Regions from separate parts of the Stenotrophomonas sp. 80084_Sma genome, predicted to be linked through region 1. Evidence: riboswitches for the same ligand, from Rfam matches in the RefSeq annotation. Region 1 holds a riboswitch; the other holds the start of a gene.
What was found. A riboswitch is a leader RNA that binds a small molecule or an ion and turns the genes downstream of it on or off. The one in region 1 is predicted to bind glycine.

Region 1 (10,160 bases):
TACCGACCGCCTTCAGGCGCAGCACCAGCGGCTCGGCGCTGGCGCGGGCGATGCGCACGGGCACCGTCTTGCCGGGTGCATCGTCGCTGCTGCCGGCACCATTCCGGGACCACAGCCACCACGCCAGAAGGGCGGCGAGGGCGATGGCCAGCACCGCCCACAACAGGCGGGCACGACGGAAGCGGGAATTTTCGGCGACAGACATGGGGCATCCTGCGCCCTGCGCGCGCAGGGACATGCGGGCCCGTCGGCGCGTTCCGGCACCACGGGCAGCGGGGAGGGAGTTGTCTGGCGGGGCCGCGGGCGCGGCGTGGCTGGATGCCGTCGCGGCAGCGACGGGGTGACAATGGTAGCCAATCACCCCGGCCAATGCCGTATGACCATGGTCATGCAACGCATTCGGTAGTGCCGGCCGCTGGCCGGCAACCTGCCGGAATCTGCGGGCGTGTGCCGTGTTGCCGGCCAGCGGCCGACACTACCGACAAACAATCAATGCACTTCGTCGTGATAGACGAACTTCGGCATTTCCCAGCGGTAGTGGATCGCCAGCAGGCGCAGCGCGAAGCCGCCGCCGAGGCAGCACAGGATCGCGGTGGCGTCGGCCACGCCCCAGTGCAGCAGCAACAGGTAGGCCGCGCCGGTCAGCAGCGCGATGATCGCGTACAGCTCCTTCTGGAAGATCAGCGGCACCTCGTTGCAGAGAATGTCGCGCAGCACGCCGCCGAACGCGCCGGTCAGCATGCCGGCGATCAGCACGATCGGCATGGCATGGCCGGCCTCGCGCGCGATCGAACAGCCGATCAGGGTGAAGGCGATCAGGCCCAGGCCATCGAGCACCAGGAAGGTGCGGCGGAAGTGGTGCATCCAGCGCGCCACCCAGGTGGCGATCAGCGCCGCGCACACGGTGAAGCCCAGGTACTCGGGATGCTTCACCCAGCCCAACGGGTAGTGGCCGAGCAGGATGTCGCGCAGCGAACCGCCCCCGAGGGCGGTGACACAGGCGATCATGACCACCCCGAACAGGTCCATGCGGCGGCGGCCGGCGGACAGCGCGCCGGTCATGGCTTCGGCGGAAATGGCGATCAGGTAGATGATGGACAGCAGCATGGGACAGGCTCCGGGCGCGGTGGGGCCGGCCATGCGCGACTACCGCCACTGCCTGCGCAATGACGGGATGACGATGACCGGTGCCGCTCCCGCTGTCCTTTTGCCTGAGAGTTCAGCGGCGTAGGCCGCGTGCCCCTTCGGCGGATCGTCCCGGGCGTGCCCGGTGACCTCTCTCCAGCTCGGCGAGTCGAATGCATGGTTGGTGGGATTCCAGCCCACCGGCCTGAGCGATCATGGGAGCCTGCGCCTTCGGCGGGCGCCAGCGCGGCGCCTCTCTCCTGCATTCGGGCGCCAGTATATCCGCTGCAGTGCAGCACGGCATAATCCGGGCATGGCCCCGTCCCTCCGCCCGTGGTTCCTGTACCTGCTCGAATGCCGGGATGGCAGCTATTACGCCGGCATCAGCACCGACGTGGACGCGCGCTTCGCCGCCCACCAGGCCGGCAAGGGCGCGCGTTACACCCGGGCGCGGCCGCCGCTGCGCGTGCTGGCCGTGCGCGAGTACCCGGACCGGGCTGCCGCCTCGCGGGCCGAGTGGCAGCTCAAGCAGCAGCCGCGCGAACGCAAGCTGGCCTGGCTGCAGGAACCGGCCGAGACGCTTCTGTAGATCCACGCCATGCGTGGATGGGCCACTTGGCCCATGCCATGATCACCCCGCGCCCAGAGCTGGAGCCCCGGATGTCCACGATTGCCCTGCTGTTCGCTCTTTCCGCAGCAACGAGCCCCACTGCCGATCCGGCCACCCTCGAGGCCATTGAAGCCACCTGCCACGACTACGTCGACGGCCAGCTGGAAGCCGACCCGCAGCGCGTCGCCCGCTCCCTGCACCCGGACCTGGCCAAGCGCGCGGTCCTCGGCGATACGCCCGACGAACGCCTGGGCCTGCGCCGCATGTCGAAGGAAGAACTGGTGGCGCTGACGAAGCAGGGCGCGTTGAAGACCCCGAAGGATCAATGGGACCGCCGCTGCACGGTGCTGGACGTGACCGGCAACGCCGCCTCGGTGCGACTGGAAACCCCATGGTTCGTCGACTACTTCCACATGGGGCGCTTCGACCAGCGCTGGGTCATCGTCAACGCACTGTGGTACGCGAAACCAAAGGCGCAGTAGAGCGATGCGTGCCGCCGGCAAAGCATGGATCTGCGTCGTCATGCTGGTCGCCGGCATCGCGCTGCTGCCTGGCCTGCTGTACCTGCTCGGGTTGGCGCTGGTGGAAGGCCGGCCGAACTTGGCCGACCGCACGCCCAGTGGTGTGGCCGCGTGCAGCAGCGAACCGCGGGCGGGATACCAGCCGATGAATCCCTGGAGCTTCACGACGCGGTTCTTCGATCCTGAAGCGTTGAAGAAGGCGACTGATGTCGAGCGCGAAGCGTTCTGGGTTGCACGCCGCCACCTGATGCGGCAGCCAAGGCACGACATGCTGCGCTGGCATCTCAGCAGTACCGCACTGACAATCTGGATCACCCGGCATTGGAGTACCGCGCAGATTGCTGATGCCGCGAGGAAGGAGGATTTCTGCCGCACCTGGTCGAAACGGCGGGTGGCCCGATGAACCGGTAGATCCACGCCATGCGTGGATGGTGTTGACGGGGTCAGAGCCCTTTCCTGCGGAAAGGGATCCGACCGCGCAGCAGCCGGCCAGCGGCCGGCACTACCGTCGGGGTCGCCGGTCTTCCTGATCATCACCGAAGATGATGCGCGCGCTCCGCTGGTAGCTCCAGTACGCCACCGCCCAGTTCAGCAGCACCACGATGCGGTTGCGGAAGCCGATCAGGAAGAACACGTGCGCGGCCAGCCAGAACCACCAGGCCAGGATGCCCGACAACTGCAGCCGGCCCAGGTGCACGATCGCGGCCATGCGGCCGATGGTGGCCAGGTTGCCGAAGTCGGCGTACTTGAACGGTCCGGGGACTGCCTTGCCGTGCAGGCGCGCGCGGATCACCTCGGCCACGTACTTGCCCATCTGCTTGGCGGCAGGGGCCACGCCGGGTACCGGCTTGCCGTTGGCCTGGTTCAGTGCGGCCAGATCGCCGGCCACGAACAGTTCCGGGTGGCCGGGCAGGGTGAGATCGGGTTGCACCTGCACGCGGCCGGCGCGGTCCAGCGGCACGTCCAGCGTGCGCGCCAGGGGTGAAGCGGCCACACCGGCGGCCCAGACCACCGTGCGTGCCGGCACGAAATGCTCACCGAGCTTGAAGCCCTGGCTGTCGATGTCGCTCACCGGGGTACCGGTCAGCACTTCCACTCCCAGTTTTTCCAGCTGCCGGCGCGCCTTCAGCGAAAGCACTTCCGGGAACGAGGACAACACGCGTGGGCCAGCTTCGACCAGCCGCACCTTGGCGCTGGCCGGGTCGATGTGGCGGAACTCGTTGCGCAGCGTATGCCGCGCGATCTCGGCCAGAGTGCCGGCCAGTTCGACGCCGGTAGGTCCACCACCAACCACGGCAAAGCTCAGCCATGCGGCCTTCTTCGCCGGGTCCGGTTCCGCCTCTGCGCGCTCGAACGCCAGCAGCAGCTTGCGGCGCAACGCAATGGCATCGTCCAGCGTCTTCAGACCGGGCGCATCATCGGCCCACTGGTCGTTGCCGAAGTAGGCGTGGGTGGCGCCGGTAGCCAGCAGCAGGCTGTCGTAGTCCAGCGTGCTGCCATCGGCCATGCGGATCTGCCGGGCCTGCTTGTCGATGGTCACCACTTCGCCGAGGCGGACTTCCACATTGCGCTGGTGGCCGAGGATGTGGCGCAGCGGCGCGGCGATGTCCGGCGCGGACAGGCCGGCGGTGGCCACCTGGTACAGCAGTGGCTGGAACAGATGGTGGTTGCGGCGGTCGACCAGGGTGATGCGTATGCGCTCGCGGGCCAGGGCACGGGTGGCCCAGAGGCCGGCAAAACCGCCGCCGACAACAACCAGGTGGGGAACGCGCTCGCGACTCATCGACTCACTCCAGTGGGGGCATTGGGGGAAGCGCCTGGCATCTTCGCACGATGGCGCCCTGTCACGTCAGCGCCCGCATGGATCGGCGATACTCGGGTTCAGGCAACCGCCCGTGAGGAGCCCATGAGCGAACCGGAAAAGCGCATCGCCCTGTTGATCGACGCCGACAATGCGCCGGCCTCGAAGATCGACGAGGTCCTGGCCGAAGTCGCCCGCTACGGTGTGGCCAACGTGCGCCGCGCCTATGGCAACTGGAAGAGCCCGCGGTTGAAGGGTTGGGAGGCCGTGCTGCACGAATATGCGATCCGCCCGATCCAGCAGTTCGCCTACAGCAAGGGCAAGAATGCCTCGGACATGGCGATGGTGATCGATGCCATGGACCTGCTGTACGCGCGCAATCTCGATGGCTTCGCCATCGTGTCCAGCGATGCCGATTTCACCCCGATGGTGATGCGCCTGCTGACCGACGGTGTGAAGGTCTATGGCTTCGGCGAGAAGAAAACCCCGGAGCCGTTCGTCAACGCGTGCTCGAAGTTCACCTATCTGGAAGCGCTGGGCCAGACCCATGCCAGCGTGCCGGATACCGAACAGGCGTCCAGCGAACAGGCATCGAACGAGCCTGTTGCCAACGACGATGCCCGGCCACGCAAGAGCGGTGCGGAAATGCGCAGCGATACGCGGCTGGTGAAGATGCTGCGCCGTGCGGTGTCCTCGGCCGAGGGCGAGGATGGCTGGTCGCACCTTGGCCCGGTCGGCAGCCAGATCGGCAACCAGGCCTCGTTCGATCCGCGCAACTACGGTTACGGCAAGCTCAGTGACCTGCTGGCAGCGATCGGGCTGTTCGAGCTGAAGAAGGACGGCAAATCCTCCTACGTGCGCGCGCTGCCGAAGAAAAACCGGTAGTGCCGGCCGCTGGCCGGAAAAGAACCGGTAGTGCCGGCCGCTGGCCCGCAAGCCCCAGATGCCAGATCCCGCATCCGGCACGCACATCTCCACTCCGATCAGGCGTATCGTTGCCGCTCGCATTGCCAGCAAGGAAAAAACCCGCATGTTGAAGATCTGGGGCCGCCGCAATTCCAGTAACGTCCGCAAGGTGCTGTGGTGCGCCGAGGAGATCGGCCTGCCGTATGAATCCATCGAGGTTGGTGGCAGCCATGGCGGCACGCAGACGCCGGAGTACCTGGCGATGAATCCCAACAGCCTGGTGCCGGTGATCGAAGACCATGGCCTGCCGCTGTGGGAATCGAATGCCATCGTGCGCTATCTGAGTGCGCGCTACGCGCTGGGCACGCTGTACGCCGAAGACCCGATGGAACGCGCCCAGGCCGAGAAGTGGATGGACTGGAGCACCTCGCGCATGGCGCCGCTGTACACCGACCTGATCTGGGGCATCATGCGCACCGCCCCAGCTGACCGCGACGAAGCGCGCATCAATGCCGCCATCGTGCGTGCCGGTGACTACCTGGCGATGGCCGATGCCACGTTGGCCAGACAGCCGTGGCTGTCGGGCGAGACGTTCGCGATGGGTGACATCCCGCTGGGCTCGCTGATCTATGCCTGGTTCGAACTGCCCATCCAGCGCCCGGAACTGCCGCACCTGGCCGACTGGTACGCCCGCCTGCGCGAACGCCCGGCCTACCAGCGCGGCGTGATGTCGCCGCTGACCTGAGGGGTAGCGCCGGGCCATGCCCGGCGAGCGTGGTATGCGGAGGACCGCCGGGCATGGCCCGGCGCTAGCGTTCGTCTGCCTCAATACAGATCCGTCGGATCCACATCCAGCGACCAGCGCACCTTGCGTGCCTCCGGCAGCGCATACAGCTGCGGCACCAGCTGGGCCAGCACGCCATGCAGCGGTGGCCGCTGAAGCGCGGACAGCAACAGCTGCGTGCGCTGGTAACCGGCACGCCGCGGCATCGGCGCCGGCATCGGCCCATAGGCCTCGACCACGTTCTGTTCGCCCAGCAACTGCCGCGCCGCCAGCAGGAACGCATTGGCATGCTCGACCTGCTGTGCCTCGGCGCGCATCAGTGCCAGATGCGCGAACGGCGGGAATCCGGCGGCCTGGCGCTGGTTCAACTCGGCCTGCGCGAACGGGTGGTAGCCACCGCTCACCAGGGTTTCCAGCAGCGGATGCCCGGGGTGATGAGTCTGCAGCCAGACCTCACCAGGATCACGTGCACGGCCGGCGCGGCCAGCGACCTGGATCAGCTGCTGTGCCAGTTTTTCACTGGCGCGGAAGTCCGCGGAGAACAAACCTTCGTCGATGCCCACCACCACCACCAGTGTCAGCTTCGGCAGGTCGTGGCCCTTGGCCAGGATCTGCGTGCCGACCAGGATGCCGGGCTGGTCACCCAGTTTCGCCAGCTGCTGTTCCAGTGCGTCGCGTCGTGAGGTGGTGCCGCGGTCGATGCGTACCACCGGAAAATCGGCGAAGGCGGCGGTGAGGTGCTCTTCCAGGCGTTCGGTACCGATGCCCTGTGGCTGCAGCGCCAGGCTGCCGCAGGCCGGGCATGCCAGCGGCGCCGGTTGCCGCGCACCGCAGTGGTGGCACTGCAGCCGGCGGCCGCCACCATGCACGGTCATCGGTGCATCGCAGCGGTTGCACGGTGCGGTCCAGCCGCAGTCGTGGCACAGCAGCACCGGCGCATAGCCACGGCGGTTCTTGAACACCAGCACCTGCTGGCCACGCTGCAGGTGCTCGCCGATGCCGGCCAGAACATCGGCCGAGAGGCCATCGTGCAATGGCCGTTTGCGCACATCGAGGATGCGCACGCGCGGTGGTCGTGCATCGCCGGCACGCTGCTTCAGGTGCAGGTGGGCGTAGCGCCCGGCATAGGCGTTGTGCAGTGTTTCCAGCGAGGGCGTGGCACTGCCGAGCAGCACGGGAATGCCGAGCGCCTTGGCGCGCACCAGGGCGAAATCGCGCGCGTGGTAGCGGATGCCGTCCTGCTGCTTGTAGCTGCCGTCATGTTCCTCGTCGATGATCAGCAGACCGGCCTGCGGCAGCGGCGTGAACACTGCCGAGCGGGTGCCGACAATGACGCGTGCTTCACCACGTGAGGCGGCTGCCCAGACGCGAGCGCGCTCGTTATCGTTCAAGCCCGAATGCAGCGCATGCACGGCGATGCCGAGGCGGCCGCGGAAGCGTGCCAGGGTCTGCGGAGTCAGGCCGATTTCCGGCACCAGCACCAGCGCCTGCCTGCCCTGTGCCAGGCAATGGATGATCGCCTGCAGGTAGACCTCGGTCTTGCCGCTGCCGGTCACGCCATCCAGCAGGAAAGGCTGGAAGCCGTCGGCGGCGTTGATCGCAGTCACGGCCTCGGCCTGGTCCGGGTTGAGCGTGGGCCCGGGCAACGGCTGCGCATGCTGCGGTGCCACCGTCATCGCCACGCGCTCGGCCAGTGCACGCTTGGACAGACTGCGTGCGGCGGTGCGCCAGTCCTCCATGCGTTCGCCCAGTACGTCTTCATCCACCACGGCCTCGGCCAGCAGTTCGGCCAGCTGCCGCGGGCGGCTGCCGGCGCGCAGCTTCCCGCGCTGGGCATGGCCTTCGGGTGTCAGTTGCCAGCCCCAGTGATGGGTGTCGGGCAGGGCCTCGCCGTGGCGCAGCGGGCCGGGCAGGGCGGTGCTGAGTACTTCGCCCAACGGCGCGTGGGTGTAGCGCGCCAGCCACTGCAGGCTCTGCCACAGCTCACCCTGCAGCAGCGGCTGCGGGTCGCACCAGGCCAACGCCTGGCGGAGTCCCTGGCCGTCGTCGGTCTGGCCGTGTCCCACCACCACACCGACCAGCTCACGGTTGCCGAACGGCACCTTCAGGCGGCAGCCGACCGCAACCGTGGGGGCCACGCCCTCCGGCGACAGGTAGTCGAACAGGCGGGGCAGGGGGACGGGCAGGGCGACCTGCAGGGTCGGAATCGGTGAAAGCATCGGGCCAGTGTACCGGGCCATGCGCGCGCGAATGGCGGGGTGGGCGGCGGCGGGACGGCGCCCGTTGAATCATAAATGTCACCTAAATATCGGTGTCCATTGGAGATTCAGTCTTATCCACATGTTCTGTGGATAACGCTGTGCGTTACCGGTCGGCGGGCGCGCAGGAGGCCGATGGCGACGGCCTCACGCTCCGGTTGGTCAAAAAATCGCCATACTTTAAAATCCATCAAAATCAATTACTTAAGTGTGAAACAGTGCTGAAACAGAGTGAATTCAGCTGGATGCCACAGTTTCCTGCGCAGGCAGCGTGGTGCTGTGCACAACCTGCAGCACGAAGTGCCTGTGGGCGCAAGTCCTACGGGCGCCGATGGCCTGCCGCTATCATGCGGGCAGACCTTTGGAGTGATCGATGACGGCTGTGCCCGCCCCTGTTTCCTCGACCGCGGCCGGTGCGCTGTCGGCGTTCCTGCGAGGTGTTGAACGCCGCGCCCTGGTGGTGGCTGAACTGCAGTGCGGCGATGCTGCCCGGGCCGAACAGACACTGGTGGCGGTGATGCGCGCGTTTGCGGCGGTCGCCAGTGACCTGCCGATGGCGCAGTGGCCAACCCGCTTCTGGACCCTGCTGGGCCAGCGCCAGGCGCTGCGTGAGCCGGTGGGCGGCCAGTGGGAGCCGCCGCTTGCCGCCTTGGGCCAGATGGGACCGTTGCCGCGCCTGGCGCTGTTGCTGCGGGTGGGCGGCAGCCTGGATGAAGGTATCGCCACGCGCGTGCTCGACCAGGACGAAGCCGGCTACCAGCAGCTGCTGGCCGATGCCTGCCCGCGTGACGCGCACGGCCAGCCCGACGCCTCGGCCTGGCGCCAGCTGGCCGAACAGGTGCAGCTGCGCATCCGCGATCTGCCCGTCAAACGCCTGCAGCAGCTGCAACAGCCGGCCGCACCGACGAACAGCAGTGAAGCGCCGACCTCCAGCTGGCGCACCCCGCAGCGCGACGAGCGGGCTGCAGCCACTGGCAAGCGCCGCCGCGCCAATGCCAAGCCGCGCTGGCGCGGTCCGTTGATCCTGCTGATAACCGTGGTGGTACTGCTGGCCGCCGCGCTGGGCTGGCGCCATTGGCAGCGACATTCGTTCGGCAGCGACGCACCGCTGCCGGAAGGCGTGGTTGGTGAGGCGGGTCCCGTCACGGTGGAAGCACTGCCGCCGAGCAAGGTCAATGCCACGCCGGACGCGACCCCTGCGCAGGCGACGGACGACGCCACGATGCTGGCCGACCGCGACTATCCGCTGGTGGCCGATGCCGATCTGTATGCATGGACCGCCGCGGGCGGCCCGCTGCCGGTGGACGAGTCGCAATCCAAGCCGAGCCGGCCGGAGCCGGCCAGCGCCACGCTGGAAACCGCTGCTGCCGATGAATAAGACCGTATTCGCCAGCCTGCTGCTGGCCCTGCCGTTGTCGCTGTCCGCCGCGCCGCAGACCTTGAACGTGCCGCTGCCGCCGCCAGTGCCGGGCAGTTCACCGGCGGCCCCGGCCACCACAGGTACGACGCCCGCTACGTTCGCCCAGCTCGATGCCCAGCAGCAGCGCCAGCGCCGCGCCGACTACGCCGCATGGCGGGCATTGCCGGAGGGCGAGCGTGAGCGGATCCGTCAGGCCGCTGCGCGATTCAATGCGTTGCCGGCCGACCAGCAGCAGCGCCTGCGGCAGCAGTTCCAGGCGCAGGACCAGGCCTTCCGCGAAGGCTGGCGGCTGGGCCCGCAGCTGGGCCTGGAGTTCCCCAAGCTGCACGGCCTGTTCGGCTTCGTGCCGCCGGAACAGCGCGAGGCCGCGCTGGCCGTGCTGCGCCAGCTCAGCCCGGCGCAGCTGGCCCAACTGACCCTGGTGGCACAGCGCACGCCACCGCAGGAGCGCGACAAGGTCCGCGGCGCGTTCCTCGCGGTGCCGCCGGCCGAGCGCGATACCTGGCTCAAGCGCCAGGCCGGGCAGTAGAAAGAAAAGGGGACGGAGGGGATTAAGTCGTATTCGGCACAGTCGGGCTTGAAACGACTTAATCCCCTCCGTCCCCTTTTTCTGTTCGTAACGCGATCGCAACGCGTGATGCCGGGGCCTGCCGGAACCCAGCATTCACGCCATGTCATGGGAATGCGCGCGCTGCGCGCGTAAGATGACCGGCCGCAACCCGGTGCCTGTGCCCT
Region 2 (10,160 bases), 730 kb from region 1:
GCTGCGCGATCTGGGTGGCCTTGCGCAGGCCGTCGCGGCCCATCATCGCGATGTACATCCAGCTGATCGGCAGGATCGAGGCGCTGCCGAAGCTGGCCGCGCTGACCATGCCGACCGGGCCGTTGTCACCCAGCTTGCCCGGCAGGAACGGGGCCAGGTGCTCCTTGACCGCGCACGGGCCGACGCCCGGGCCGCCACCACCGTGCGGGATGCAGAAGGTCTTGTGCAGGTTCAGGTGCGAAACATCCGAACCCCACTTGCCCGGCTTGGCCACGCCGACCAGGGCGTTCATGTTGGCACCGTCGGTGTACACCTGGCCGCCGTGCTTGTGGATGATCTCGCAGATCTCCACCACCTCTTCCTCGAACACGCCGTGCGTGGACGGGTAGGTCATCATGATCGCGGCCAGGCGGTCGCTGTACTTCTCGGCGTTGAGGCGGATGTCCTCGACGTCGACGTTGCCGTTGGCATCGGTCTTGGTCACCACCACCTTCATGCCGCACATCTGTGCCGAGGCCGGGTTGGTGCCGTGCGCCGAGTCCGGAATCAGGCAGATATCGCGATGTTCCTCACCGCGCGAGCGGTGGTAGGCGCGGATCGCCAGCAGGCCGGCGTACTCGCCCTGCGCGCCGGAGTTCGGCTGCAGGCTGACCGCGTCGTAGCCGGTGCATTCCACCAGCATCGCTTCCAGCGTGTCGATCAGTTCCTTGTAGCCCAGCGCCTGGTCGGCCGGCACCAGCGGGTGGATCTGCGAGAACTCCGGCCAGGTCACCGGAATCATCTCGGCGGTGGCGTTGAGCTTCATGGTGCACGAGCCCAGCGGGATCATCGTGCGGTCCATTGCCAGGTCCTTGTCGGCCAGCGAACGCAGGTAGCGCAGCAGCTCGTGCTCGCTGTGGTGGGTGTTGAACACCGGGTGGGTCAGGAACGCGGACTGGCGCAGCAGGCCGGCCGGCAGCGCATCGGCAGTGCTGGCATCCAGTGCGTCGACGTCCAGCGAGGCACCGAACACGGCAGCCACGGCGACGATGTCGGCGCGGGTAGTGGTCTCGTCCAGGCTGATGCCGACCGAGTCGCTGTCGATCGCGCGCAGGTTGTAACCGGCGGCGCGTGCCTTGGCGTGGATCTCATCGGCATGCACGCCGGTGACATGCAGGGTGTCGAAGAAGTCACCACCGACCTGCACGCCGGCGTTGCGCAGCGCGGCGGCCAGGATCGAGGCCAGGCGATGGGTGCGGCGGGCGATGCGGGTCAGGCCGTCCGGGCCGTGGTAGACGGCGTACATCGACGCCATCACCGCCAGCAGCACCTGTGCAGTACAGATGTTGGAGGTGGCCTTCTCGCGGCGGATGTGCTGCTCGCGGGTCTGCAGGGTCAGGCGGTAGGCCGGGTTGCCCTGCGCGTCGATCGAGACGCCGATCAGGCGGCCCGGCATCGAGCGCTTGTAGGCGTCACGGCACGCCATGAAGGCGGCGTGCGGGCCACCGAAGCCGAACGGCACGCCGAAACGCTGGCTGTTGCCGACCACGATGTCCGCGCCCCATTCGCCCGGGGCGGCCAGCAGGGTCAGGGCCAGCAGGTCGGTGGCGACGGCCACCAGGCCGCCGCGTGCGTGCACGGCATCGACCAGCGCCTTGTAGTCGCCGACCTGGCCGAAGGTGTCCGGGTACTGCAGCAGCAGGCCGAAGGCTTCCGCTTCCAGCGCTTCGGCCGGAGTGCCGACGCGCAGCACGATGCCCATGGGCTCGGCGCGGGTGCGCAGCAGTTCCAGCGTCTGCGGGTGCACGGCGTCGTGCACGAAGAAGGTGTCCGACTTCGACTTGGCCGAACGCTTGGCCAGGGTCATCGCTTCGGCGGCGGCAGTGGCTTCGTCCAGCAGCGAGGCGTTGGCGATTTCCATGCCGGTGAGGTCGGCGCACAGGGTCTGGAAGTTGATCAGCGCTTCCATGCGGCCCTGCGAGATTTCCGCCTGGTACGGGGTGTAGGCGGTGTACCAGGCCGGGTTTTCCAAGATGTTGCGCAGGATCACGTTCGGCGTGTGGGTACCGTAGTAGCCCTGGCCGATGAAGCTGCGCAGCACGGTGTTCTTGTCGGCGATCGCACGGATCTTCGCCAGTGCCTGCACTTCGGTCATCGACTCCGGCAGCGCCAGCGGCGCCGGCGACTTGATCTTGGCCGGTACGATGGCATCGGTCATGCCATCCAGCGACGCGTGGCCGACGACATCGAGCATCTGCGCGATCTCGGCGTCGTTGGGGCCGATGTGGCGCTCGACGAACGCATTGTGGTGCTCGAGCTCACGCAGGGAAGGGGTGTTCTGGGACATGGCGAAGGATCCGTCAGGAAAGGGCACACGCACGGGCACAAGCCGCCGGTCGGCGGTCTGCGGGGCGCCCCTCTGTCCTTTTGCCTGAGAGTTTAAAAGCGCGGCGGACCGCAGCTTCGTGCCCCTTCGGCGCCGGATCGAACCGGTCTCTCCAGAGTTCTGTTACGGGTGGTATCGGGCCTGAGCGATTACGGGCGTTGCGCCTTCGGCAGCGGTGTTCCGCTTCTCCCACCGTGTTGCCCGCTGATTATAGCCCGTTGCGGGCCCGCCGGCCGCCTCCAGGCATGGCCGCCGCGCCTGAATGGCCGATGGCCCGGCCGTGCGTTTTGTGCACCGCTGCATGGCATCGGGCGCAATCCCCACCTATGATGGGCGGATACCCGAATTCATCTGGCGCCGTCCCTGCAGAAGGGGACCGGCGCCCGCCGTGCGTGCCGCGCATGGCCCTGCCGGACGCCTTCCCCATGACCGCCGCTGTTGCTCCCTCCACCCGCCGCATGGCCCTGCTGCTCGCCGGTCTGGCCATGTTCGGTCCGTTCTCGATCGACACCATCTTCCCGGCGTTCCCGCAGCTGGCCCAGCGCCTGGCGGTGGACGAAGTGGCGGTGCAGCAGACCATCAGCGTGTACCTGTTGTTCTACGGCCTGATGAGCCTGGCGCACGGCCCGCTGTCCGATGCCTGGGGCCGCAAGTGGGTGATCCTCGGTGGCCTGGTGGTGTTCGTCGGCGCCTCGGTCGGCTGCGCGCTGTCCACCGACCTGACCACGCTGCTGGCGTTCCGCGCGCTGCAGGGCCTGTCGGCGGGTGTCGGCATGATCGTCGGCCGAGCGGTGATCCGCGACCTGTACCACGGCCATGACGCGCAGCGGCTGATGAGCCAGGTGTCGATGCTGTTCGGCATCGCCCCGGCGATCGCCCCGATCATCGGTGGCTGGATCCTGCTCAGTGGCGCCGGCTGGCCGCTGATCTTCTGGTTCCTGGTGGTGTTCGGGCTGGTCCTGCTGGCGGCCACTGCGCGCTACCTGCCGGAGACCCATCCGGTTGAAGCGCGCGTGCCGTTGTCGCCGCGCACGTTGATGCGTGATTACCTGCGCATCGGCTTCAACCCGCGCTTCCTGCGCCTGGCGCTGGCCGGCAGCATCGGCTTCGGTGGCATCTTCCTGTACATCTCCTCGGCGCCGGTGTTCGTGATGCAGCACCTGCATCTGGGCGAGGGCGGCTTCGCCTGGCTGTTCATCCCCACCATCGGCGGCATGACCACCGGCTCGTTCCTGTCTGGGCGCATGGCGGGGCACACCACGCCTACCCGCCAGGTCGCCATCGGTTTCGGCCTGTGCGCGCTGTCGGTGCTGTTGAACGTCGGCTACGTGGCGCTGGCCCCGCAGTTTGTGCTGCCGTGGGCGGTGCTGCCGATCTTCCTGGGCGGCATGGGCATGGCGCTGATCTTCCCGATCCTGGCGCTGGCGGTGCTGGACATGTACCCGCACCAGCGCGGCCTGGCCTCGTCGCTGCAGGCGTTCGTGCAGCTGATGATCAGTACCGTGGTGGCCGGCGTGGTGTCGCCGCTGCTGAGCGCCAGCCCGCTGCACTTGGCCCTGGGCCAGGCCGCGTTCTTCGGCGCCGGCTTCGTGTTCTGGTACTGGGAACACCAGCGCGAGCGCGCGGCGCAGGCAGCCTGCACGGGCCATTGAGCAGCGCGCAGGGGTAGGGCGGACGGGGATGCCGGCACATCCTTGCAGCCGCGGACAACCGGACTAGGCTGGGCATTCCAGCCAGCCGGTGCGTGGATGCACGACAGCCAGCCAATCCGATGTCGTTGCATGAGGTTCCCCCATGGCTGCGCAGCAGACCTACCGCCTGTTCGAGGTGGCGCTGAAGGAGCGCCGCGTTCTCTCCCCTTCCCTGGACCGCATGGTGTTCACCGGCGCCGACGTGGCGCGGATGAAGACCGAAGGCCCGGACCAGCGGATCAAGGTGTTCTTCCCCTTGCCCGGCCAGGAGGTGCCACAGGTGCCCAGCGGCGAGGACTGGTATCCGCGCTACCGGGCCCTGCCGGATGATCAGCGCCCGCCGATGCGCACCTACACCATCCGCCAGCTGCGCGCCGAGCAGGGCGAGGTCGACGTCGATTTTGTCATTCACGGGGTGACCGGACCCGCTTCGCGCTGGGCCACGCATGCACGGCCGGGAGACCGCGTGGTGTTGCTGGCCCCCGATGCCGACTGTGCCGAGAGCAGCGAAGGCTGGGAGTGGAAGCCACCGGCCGGTGTCGGCCAGGTACTGCTGGTGGCCGATGAAACGGCGTTACCTGCGGTAGCCGGCATCCTCGAAGAGCTGGCGGCCATGCCTGATCCGCCGCGCACGCTGGCGTTGCTGGAAGTGGCCCAGGCCGGCGATGCGGTGCCGTTGAAAGCGCCGGGCACCGCCGAGCTGGTGTGGTTGCCGCGTGGGCAGGCCGCCTATGGCCAGCCGCTGCTGCAGGCGGTCCAGGAACGGCTGTCAGCGACCTCGAGCGTGCCTGCTGGCGATGCGCTGGAGGAGATCAACGTCGATACGCAGATCCTCTGGGAGCAGGCCGATGCCAGCGTGGCCGGGCCGCTGTATGCCTGGGTGGCCGGCGAGGCGGGTGCGGTGATGGCGATCCGCCGCCATCTGGTGCGTGACTGCGGGCTGGACCGCCGCGCGATCACCTTCATGGGCTACTGGCGGCACGGCAAGGTGCTGGACTGACCATGCTGGATCGAGCACGCGTGAAGCAGCGCTGCGGGCGGGGTGCGCTATCCTTGCGCCCCCCTTCGCAGCGGTACCGCACCATGTCCACCAGCTCCAAGACCCGCCGCGACCAGCGCCGTCGCCAGGAAAAGCAGGCCGCCAACAAGGCCGCCGCGCAGGCATCGCCGGTGGAACCGCATGCCGAGCTGCGCGATGCGCAGCGCACCCTGCTGGCCGGTGTCGTGCGCCGTGACGGCGAATGGGTGCTGGGCATGGACGGCCGCATCGCTGGCCACAGCGAGAGCGCTGCGCAGGTGCTGGCGCTGATCATGCAGGCCGGTGAACTGCACGAGCGCAACGGCACGCCGGTGCGCCTGATGTACTCCGATGCGCTGCGCGATGCCGCACAGGCCGAAGCGAAGGAGAAGGGCCAGACCTTCGAGGAATTCAAGGCCGAGCTGGCTGCAGCGATGGCGGCGAAGAAGAACAGCTGACAGGCATTTCGGTAGAGCCGGCCGCTGGCCGGCTGCCAGACAGATGTCCACCGTGCAGTTGCCGGCCAGCGGCCGGCACTACCGGAAAGGGGCGGATCCTCGCGGACCCGCCCCTTTTCTCATTTCGCCGCCGGGGCCGCGTTGGCCTGCCAGCCGCACATCTGGCCTTCGTTTGATTGCTGTTTCGGTAGAGCCGGCCGCTGGCCGGCTGCCCGTTGGGTCTTCATCGCGTAGTCGCCGGTCAGCGGCCGGCACTACCGGAAAGGGGCGGATCCTTGCGGACCCGCCCCTTTTCTCATTTCGCCGCCGGGGCCGCGTTGGCCTGCCAGCCGCACATCTGGCCTTCGTTTGATTGCTGTTTCGGTAGAGCCGGCCGCTGGCCGGCTGCCCGTTGGGTCTTCATCGCGTAGTCGCCGGTCAGCGGCCGGCACTACCGGAAAGGGGCGGATCCTTGCGGACCCGCCCCTTTTCTCATTTCGCCGCCGGGGCCGCGTTGGCCTGCCAGCCGCACATCTGGCCTTCGTTTGATTGCTGTTTCGGTAGAGCCGGCCGCTGGCCGGCTGCCCGTTGGGTCTTCATCGCGTAGTCGCCGGTCAGCGGCCGGCACTACCGGAAAGGGGCGGATCCTTGCGGACCCGCCCCTTTTCTCATTTCGCCGCCGGGGCCGCGTTGGCCTGCCAGCCGCACATCTGGCCTTCGTTCTGCTGCTTCAGCCATTCGTTGACCGGGCTGAAGTACTCGATCATCGGGCCGGCATCGAGCTTGTCGGTGCCGGTCAGTTCCTTCAGTGTGGCCTGCCACGGCTGGCTGGCACCCTTGCTCAGCATCGCCCAGTACTTCTGGCCGGCTTCCTTGTTGCCGTAGAAGGTGCACTCATGCAGCGGGCCCTTGTAGCCGGACGCGTCGCACAGGCCCTTGTAGAACTGGAACTGCAGGATGCGCGCCAGGAAGTAGCGGGTGTACGGGGTGTTGCCCGGCACGTGGTACTTCGCGCCCGGATCGAAGAACTCTTCGCCACGGGTGCTGGCCGGCGCCACGCCCTGGTACTTGGCCTTCAGGTCCCACCACGCCTTGTTGTAGTTGTCGGCGGTGATCGAGCCATCGAACACGCCCCAGCGCCAGCGGTCGATCATCAGCCCGAACGGCAGGAACGACACGCCCGACAGCGCCATGCGCATCTGGTTGTTGATGACCGCTTCGCGGCTCTCGGTCGGCGCATCAACCAGGCCGATCGAGCTGAGGTACTTGGGCGTCATCGCCAGCACGATGGTGTCGCCGATCGCTTCATGGAAACCATCGTTGGCACCGCCCTGGAACAGCGGCGGCAACGGGTTGTAGGCCAGGTCGTAATAGATGTGGCCCAGCTCGTGGTAGATGGTGGTGAAGTTCTCTTCGTTCGGCTTGATGCACATCTTGGTGCGCACGTCGCCTTCCATGTTCATGTCCCAGGCGCTGGCGTGGCAGACCACGTCGCGGTCGTCAGGCTTGATGAACTGGGTCTTTTCCCAATACGACTGCGGCAGCGACGGCATGCCCAGCGACACGTAGAAGTCCTGGGCGCGCTCGGTCATCTGCTTGGCGGTACGCAGTTCGGCCTCGCGCTGTGCCTTGTACTGCGCCGCTACGTTGGCATCCTTGCCGGCCTTGGCCAACGCCGCGCTCAGGTTGGTCTGGTACTGCTTTTCAAGCGCTGCAGTGATGTCCAGGCTGCCGGCACCCGGATACGGCTCCAGCTGGTCCCACAGATTCGACCAGTCCTGCTGCCACATGTTGCCCAGCAGGTGTGCGGCGATCAGGCCATTGCCCACTTCCGCCTTGTCCTTGCCGTAGGTCTTGTCCAGCTTGCCGCGTGCGTAGCAGTGCAGCTGCTCGTACATCGGCTTGACCTGTTCCCACAGGCGGTCGGTTTCCGGGCCGATCTGCTCCGGCGGCATGTCGTAGCCGCTGCGCCACATCTGGCCGGCATCGGTGAAGCCCATGCCCTTGGCACCTTCGTTCACCAGACCGACAAATTTCTGGTAGTCGCCGCGCATGCTCTTGGTGGTGCTGTGCCAGCCCTGCCAGGCGTCGAGCTGCTTGTCGTAGTCGCGGCTGCGTGCCAGCACCTGCTCCAGCTCGCCCAGCTGGCGGCAGGAGTTGGGATCGTTGGCATCGGTGCAGTACTTGCCGGCACCGTAGCTGCCTTCCATGCGGGTGGCGATCTGGGTCAGCTCGGCCAGCTTGGCCGGGTCACGCGGTGCCGGCATCGAGGACATCAGCTTCAGCAGGTGGATCGCGCGCTTGCTGTCCTCGCTCATCGGCTTGCCATCGAACTTGGCGGCCTGTTCGATCCAGCTGTTGAGCTGGGTCAGCGAGCGCTCGTTGGCCTTGGCCGCGATGCGTTCCGAATCACTGTTGATGTAGGTGGAGGACAGCCACTGCGCCGAGGTCATCTCCGGGTAGGCGGCCTTGAATTCGGCATTGATGCGGGCCACGAACTGGTCGGCGGTTTCGCCGGCCGGGGCGCTGCTGCTGGCGGTATCGGTGCCTGGGGCAGCTTCCTTCTTGCAGGCGGCCAGGGCCAGCGTGGCGGCGGCGATTGCCGAGGCCAGCAGGAGATGACGGTGTTTCACGGGCGGTCCTTGGGTGGTGAACGACGGCCGAAGGCTAGTGGGCAGTCGCCGCCACCGCAAGTGGCGGAAGTCGGTTGGGTTCGGCAGGGCTGCGCCCTGCACCTGCCGAAGCCTTCAAGCAACGTCAACGTCAGAAGCGGGTATTCCGTGGTTTGGCGGGGCGGTGTCGGAGTGCGGGGACGCCGCAAGTACGTCCCTGTAGGCTTGGCAGCCGCATCCATGCGGCTGACACCCCGCACTCCGACACCGCCCCACCTCCGACAGATTCCGTGTGCTGTGGGTAGGTGTCGACCTTGGTCGACACATCTGTCAGATATCGAAAGGAATCTGGGGTCAGATCCGGTTTCCTCCGGAAAACGGATCTGACCCCAAGGCCGTTCCATCAGATCGCGGAAAACTGTCGAAGGCGGGGTGGATCCGGTTGCGGGGGCGTGAGCGCCATGGATGGCGCGACCGAGCCTTATCTAATCGGAATCTGGCAGCGTAGGCGTCGAGAGCCGGCGTGGGCCGCCGTGCGAGCCTAGATCTCGACGATCCGTAACCAGGATCGCGACGATCGCCATGTAGCTTGGCGCCCACGCCGGAATCTCCCTTGATCCGCCCGAACAGTTGCTGGAGCGACCACTCGAAGCGATAAGACTGGGCAAGCGGGGGAGCTCTCGACCCTTCCAGACTATACGGAGTCAGGTGATGAACGGGATCGGGATTGATGTCAGCAAGCGTCAGCTGGATATCGGTACGACGGACGGAGAAACCCTGCAGGTCAGCAACAACCGCTCCGGGTTTTCTGAACTGGATGTTTGGCTGAAGAAGCGTCCGACCCGCCAGATCGTGCTTGAAGCCACGGGTGGCTATGAGCAGCCGGTGCTGGATTTCCTGCACAAGGCCGGTCATCCGGTGGCCCGTGCCAATGCCTTGCGCGCCCGGAAACTGGCTCAGGGGTTGGGTCAGACTGCCAAAACCGACCGTTTGGATGCCTACGCGTTGGCGCAGATGGCCGCCCTGGTGAAGCTGCCTCCCTATCAGCCGCTGCAGTCTTGGCAGCAGAAGATGCGGGAGTTCGTTCGGGCACGTCGGCAGGCGATAGACGCCCTGACCATCGCGCGGCAACAGCAGGAAATGGTGCTTGATCGTGAACTGCGCCGACTACTGCAGGGCAACATCACCCGCCTACAAACGTTGGTTGAGCGTCTGGGCAAGCAGATCGTCGAGCAGGTTGGTCAGCAGCCTCAACTGAAGATGCTGAAGTCGATGAAGGGCGTAGGGCCTGTGCTGCAGGCAGTTCTAGCCAGCTATCTGCCAGAGCTTGGCAGGATCACTGGCAAGCGCATCGCCAGCCTGGTCGGGGTAGCCCCGATGTCCCACGACAGCGGCACGATGAGAGGAAAACGAAGCATCCACGGTGGAAGAGCCGAAATCCGGCAAGTGCTCTACATGGCGGCAATGTCGGCCATGCGGCATGAACCTCGGCTGCGCGATTTTTACCAGTCGCTACGAGCCCGCGGCAAGGAAGGCAAGGTGGCCATCGTGGCAGTGATGCGGAAGATGCTGGTCATCCTCATCGCCCGTGTGCGCGACGCTGAAAGCGGGCTAGTCCCCGCCTGAGGCGAGCCAGGGCGAAAGACCAAAGGCTGCCGGCCAGCGGCCGGCACTACCGTGCCCGTTTACCTGACGGGCCTGAGACTCTCCAGCAACACAGTTGCTACAGGGATGTATTTACGGCGTCCCCCGCAACCGGACCCACCCCGCCAACCCACGGATAGCCAGCTTCTGCTGTTGCTGTTGCTGTTGCTGTCGAGGCTGCCGGCCAGCGGCCGGCACTACCGCGGGTGCAGGGCTGCAAGCCCTGCCGGACAACCCTCAACCCTCGCAGTTGGCGAACACGTCGCGGTCGCGCTCGTACAGCGAGGTCTTCACCTGCATCAGGCCCAGTACCGACGGGAACAGGTTGTCATGGTCGGTGTAGGCCGCCGAACGCTTGCGCACGCACTGCAGGTCAAGCCCGCGGCTGCTGGC

Region 2: another riboswitch for glycine. It lies ahead of gcvP (aminomethyl-transferring glycine dehydrogenase); the one in region 1 lies ahead of ACZK3W_RS19710 (trimeric intracellular cation channel family protein).

Annotation. Positions count from the first base shown of each region.
Region 1 is NZ_CM151177.1:4,275,572-4,285,731, reverse strand. Features, by position in the region: gene ACZK3W_RS19715 (MdtA/MuxA family multidrug efflux RND transporter periplasmic adaptor subunit) at 1-205, opposite strand, end outside; gene ACZK3W_RS19710 (trimeric intracellular cation channel family protein) at 490-1,107, opposite strand; glycine riboswitch at 1,192-1,295, opposite strand; glycine riboswitch at 1,309-1,398, opposite strand; gene ACZK3W_RS19705 (GIY-YIG nuclease family protein) at 1,439-1,714, shown strand; gene ACZK3W_RS19700 (nuclear transport factor 2 family protein) at 1,786-2,217, shown strand; gene ACZK3W_RS19695 (hypothetical protein) at 2,222-2,659, shown strand; gene ACZK3W_RS19690 (NAD(P)/FAD-dependent oxidoreductase) at 2,759-4,039, opposite strand; gene ACZK3W_RS19685 (NYN domain-containing protein) at 4,163-4,942, shown strand; gene ACZK3W_RS19680 (glutathione S-transferase family protein) at 5,088-5,708, shown strand; gene ACZK3W_RS19675 (primosomal protein N') at 5,789-7,966, opposite strand; gene ACZK3W_RS19670 (hypothetical protein) at 8,379-9,383, shown strand; gene ACZK3W_RS19665 (DUF3106 domain-containing protein) at 9,376-9,954, shown strand.
Region 2 is NZ_CM151177.1:3,546,204-3,556,363, reverse strand. Features, by position in the region: gene gcvP (aminomethyl-transferring glycine dehydrogenase) at 1-2,326, opposite strand, end outside; glycine riboswitch at 2,389-2,491, opposite strand; gene ACZK3W_RS16520 (multidrug effflux MFS transporter) at 2,791-4,017, shown strand; gene ACZK3W_RS16515 (siderophore-interacting protein) at 4,160-5,056, shown strand; gene ACZK3W_RS16510 (hypothetical protein) at 5,140-5,532, shown strand; gene ACZK3W_RS16505 (M2 family metallopeptidase) at 6,180-8,144, opposite strand; gene ACZK3W_RS16500 (IS110 family RNA-guided transposase) at 8,835-9,749, shown strand; gene ACZK3W_RS16495 (phosphoethanolamine--lipid A transferase) at 10,005-10,160, opposite strand, start outside.